DNA from 2 places in the Priestia sp. D51 genome. Region 1 is predicted to be linked to the other one. Evidence: a T-box and tRNA genes for the amino acid it is inferred to sense, from the RefSeq annotation. Region 1 holds a T-box; the other holds one or more tRNA genes.
What was found. A T-box is a leader RNA that pairs with one kind of tRNA and senses whether it is charged. The one in region 1 lies ahead of pheS (phenylalanine--tRNA ligase subunit alpha), so its partner is inferred to be a tRNA-Phe.

Region 1 (2,196 bases):
CCATACCGGCTCCTAAAATTTCAATCCAGCCTGTTTGTTTACATACATTACAGCCTTTACCTCCACATTTTGCACACGATACGTCTACTTCTACAGACGGCTCAGTGAATGGGAAGAAACTTGGACGAAGACGAATTTCACGGTCTGCACCGAACATCTTTTTCACAAATACTTCAAGCGTGCCTTTTAAATCGCTCATACGAATGTTTTCGTCTACTACAAGACCTTCAATTTGCATAAATTGATGTGAATGCGTAGCATCATCGTCATCGCGGCGGTACACTTTACCTGGGCAAATAATTTTAACAGGTCCTTTGCCTTCATTCTTGTTCATAACACGAGCTTGAACAGTTGATGTATGCGTACGAAGAAGCGTTTCTTCCGTAATATAGAACGTATCTTGCATATCACGTGCTGGGTGACCTTTTGGCAAGTTCAGCGCTTCGAAATTATAGTAGTCCTGCTCTACTTCTGGTCCTTCTGCTACTTCATAGCCCATTCCTAAGAATAAATCTTCTACTTCTTCAACCACGCTTGTGAGCGGGTGATGCGTACCTGCTTTAACCGGGCGTCCCGGCAGCGTTACGTCAATTGTTTCTGAAGCAAGTTTACGCTCTACCTCGGCTGCTTCTAACGCCGTTTGTTTTTCTTCAATTTTAGATGCAATCGCTTCACGTACTTCATTTGCAAGTGCTCCCATTACAGGACGCTCTTCAGCTGAAAGTTTTCCCATACCGCGAAGTACTTCTGTGATAGGGCCTTTCTTTCCTAAATAAGCTACGCGTACGTCGTTTAATTCTTTTAAAGCACTTGCTGCTTCGACTTTTGCAATTGCTTCTTGTTGAAGTTCTTGTAAACGTTCTTTCATCACTTATTCCTCCTTTTAACGTAAAAAATGACAAATAAAAAAACCTCCTCCCAAAAAAGGGACGAGGATTAGTCGCGTTACCACCCTTGTTAACTATATACACAGACGTATACAGTTCACTTCATTCAAGTTAACGGAATCTCCGGAACACCTTTACATCTATGTAAGATGGTCTAAGTGTCAACTCAAGAGGTGAATTCACTTATTACATTTATAAAAATGCTTTCAGTCATGGCATTTTCTCCCTGCATAAACGGACATAAGCTACTGCTCTCTTTCATCGTTTTTTACATATGTAACTATTGTATTATTATAGTGAAAACACGTTCTCGATGCAACTACATTCCGCGTAAATAATAAAGTAAGATTCCAGAAGCGATGGCAACATTTAACGACTCGCTCTTTCCATAGATGGGAATGTACAGATTCTGATCCGTTTGTTCCAACACTTTCTCGCTTACGCCATTTCCTTCATTTCCCACAATCAGCGCAAATTCGTTTGAAGGTTTTACGTGTGTGTAGACCTTTCCATTTTGTAACGACGTGCCGTAAACTGCTATTCCTCTTTCTTTTAACAATGAAATTATTTCGAGTAAATCGCCTTTTACAATTGGAAGGTGAAAAATAGCTCCTTGCGTTGAACGAACGACTTTTGGGTTGTACACATCCACGCTGCCCTCTCCAATGATAATAGCCTCCACTCCCGCAGCATCAGCGGTTCGGATAATGGTACCTAGGTTACCTGGATCTTGCACGGCATCTAAAAGCAATACTTTCTGTGCTGTATGAATAATTTCCGCATGCTTTGTTTGAAAACACACGGCAATAATTCCTTGAGGTGTTTCTGTGTCAGATAATAACTTACTAATTGCTTCGTTTACAACGATTATTTCGATACCGTCTATATCCCACTGTGCAGGCACTTCGGTCGATTCGCGTATAATTAGTTCCTTTACGCAATCCTTATTTTTGATAGCCTCTTCGACTAAATGAAAGCCTTCTACCATAAAAAGGCCCTGCTTATCACGGTCTTTTTTATTATGCAGTTTTTTCCACGCTTTTACCTGCGGATTTTTAACTGAATCAATTTGTTTCACAAACATAACTCCTTTATCTATACAAAAATAAATAGTTCGATTACATTTTGTTCAATAATCATTAGATAAGTTTCACTTTATTGTACATAGAAATCGCAAAGAAAACAAAAACTATTGGTAACTTTACGATAGCTGAGGTGAAAATGATGGATCTTAATTTACGAAATGCTGTTATTGCAAACGTTTCAGGAAACTCAAAAGAAGAGCTTGAGGCTACAATTTCTGACGCTA
Region 2 (2,196 bases), on a different contig from region 1:
GTGTAGGTCCATCTAAAATCAAACACGTTGTAGGTGTATCAAAAGCCTATACAACTCGTGTTGGTGACGGTCCTTTCCCAACTGAATTAACAAACGAAATCGGTGATCAAATCCGTGAAGTAGGACGTGAATATGGTACAACAACTGGTCGTCCTCGCCGTGTAGGTTGGTTTGACAGTGTAGTTGTACGTCATGCTCGCCGCGTTAGCGGAATCACAGACTTATCTTTAAACTCAATTGATGTATTAACGGGAATTGAGACATTAAAGATTTGTGTAGCTTACCGTTATAAAGGGGAAGTTATGGAAGAATTCCCTGCTAGCTTAAAAACACTTGCAGAATGCGAACCTGTATATGAAGAGCTTCCTGGTTGGACAGAAGATATTACGGGTGTGAAAACATTAGATGAGTTACCTGATAACGCTCGCCACTACTTAGAGCGCGTGTCTCAATTAACAGGTATTCCTTTATCTATTTTCTCTGTAGGTCCAGATCGTACACAAACAAATGTATTACGTGGTGTATATAGCTAAATAAAAAGAGTTAGCTCTTCGTGAGCTAACCTTTTTTATTTATAATTGGTGCTTTTTTAACAAGATTAAAAAAAAGCTCAATAATAAAAAGAAAGTTTTAAAAAAACTATTGCATTTATATGAAATATCATGTTATTATAATAAGCGTCGCTAAGAGATATAACATGAGCCATTAGCTCAGTTGGTAGAGCATCTGACTTTTAATCAGAGGGTCGAAGGTTCGAGTCCTTCATGGCTCACTTTTGTTACAACGTGGCCCGTTGGTCAAGCGGTTAAGACACCGCCCTTTCACGGCGGTAACACGGGTTCGAATCCCGTACGGGTCATTTTTAATATTTTTAATACATAGCATATAGACTGAGGTCCCGTGGTGTAGCGGTTAACATGCCTGCCTGTCACGCAGGAGATCGCGGGTTCGATTCCCGTCGGGACCGCCATTTTGGCTCGGTAGCTCAGTTGGTAGAGCAAAGGACTGAAAATCCTTGTGTCGGCGGTTCGATTCCGTCCCGAGCCATCAAAAAGCATGACTTTATTTAAAGTCATGCTTTTTTCTTTTATTTACATTTAAAAGAAAACGTTATTTGCTTTGCATCTCTTTTATGGTAATATATTACTTTTGTATTTAGAGATGGTTGAAAATCATATATCTTCATGTATAGTAGAGGATGAACTTGTGACGTTTCAAGGGTTATCAAGTATAATAAAACTACGGTATTCAAACAGTATGAATACTATCTTTTATATTTTGCTTCAACTAATAAAGGAGAACGATGATCATGGATAAACGTATTTTAGTCGTAGATGACGAAAAGCCGATTGCAGATATTTTAAAGTTTAATTTGCAAAAAGAAGGTTACGAAGTATTTTGTGCTTATGATGGCGTAGAAGCACTTGAAAAAGTGGAAGAAGTACAGCCTGAAATGATTTTATTAGATATTATGCTTCCTCAGAAAGATGGAATGGAAGTTTGCCGAGAAGTGCGCAAAAAATATGATATGCCCATTATCATGTTAACAGCAAAAGACTCTGAAATTGACAAGGTTTTAGGTCTAGAATTAGGTGCAGATGATTATGTAACTAAGCCGTTCAGTACGCGTGAATTATTAGCACGTGTAAAAGCTAATTTACGTAGACATCAGCAGGTAGCTGTTCCAACAGAAGAAAGTGAAACGAATGAAATTACGATTGGAGCACTTGTTATTCATCCAGATGCTTATATTGTGTCTAAGCGCGGAGAAACGATTGAACTGACTCATCGTGAATTTGAGCTGCTGCATTATTTAGCGAAGCACATTGGACAAGTCATGACGCGTGAACACTTGCTTCAAACTGTATGGGGTTATGACTATTTTGGTGATGTGCGTACGGTAGATGTAACAGTTCGAAGATTACGTGAAAAAATTGAAGATAATCCAAGCCATCCAATGTGGATTGTAACAAGACGTGGAGTAGGCTATTATTTACGCAGCCCAGAGCAGGAGTAATTTTAGATGAAGAAAGTAAGGCTCCTGCAATCTATTCATTTAAAGTTTGTATTGATTTATGTGCTGCTTATTTTAATTGCGATGCAAATTATTGGGGTCTATTTTGCTCGACAATTAGAAAAAGAATTAGTTAACAACTTTCGAACGTCTCTTCAAGAGCGGACAGACTTGCTGACGTA

Region 2: it has a tRNA-Phe gene. The T-box ahead of pheS (phenylalanine--tRNA ligase subunit alpha) is inferred to sense a tRNA for this amino acid. The anticodon was not compared.

What each region holds. Positions count from the first base shown of each region.
Region 1 is NZ_JBLTIR010000001.1:160,505-162,700, reverse strand. Features, by position in the region: gene pheS (phenylalanine--tRNA ligase subunit alpha) at 1-868, opposite strand, end outside; T-box leader at 923-1,158, opposite strand; gene ACNHOZ_RS00890 (TrmH family RNA methyltransferase) at 1,207-1,971, opposite strand; gene sspI (small acid-soluble spore protein SspI) at 2,112-2,196, shown strand, end outside.
Region 2 is NZ_JBLTIR010000005.1:341,438-343,633, reverse strand. Features, by position in the region: gene ACNHOZ_RS21405 (adenylosuccinate synthase) at 1-533, shown strand, start outside; tRNA gene ACNHOZ_RS21400 (tRNA-Lys) at 700-772, shown strand; tRNA gene ACNHOZ_RS21395 (tRNA-Glu) at 788-859, shown strand; tRNA gene ACNHOZ_RS21390 (tRNA-Asp) at 895-970, shown strand; tRNA gene ACNHOZ_RS21385 (tRNA-Phe) at 975-1,047, shown strand; gene yycF (response regulator YycF) at 1,310-2,017, shown strand; gene walK (cell wall metabolism sensor histidine kinase WalK) at 2,024-2,196, shown strand, end outside.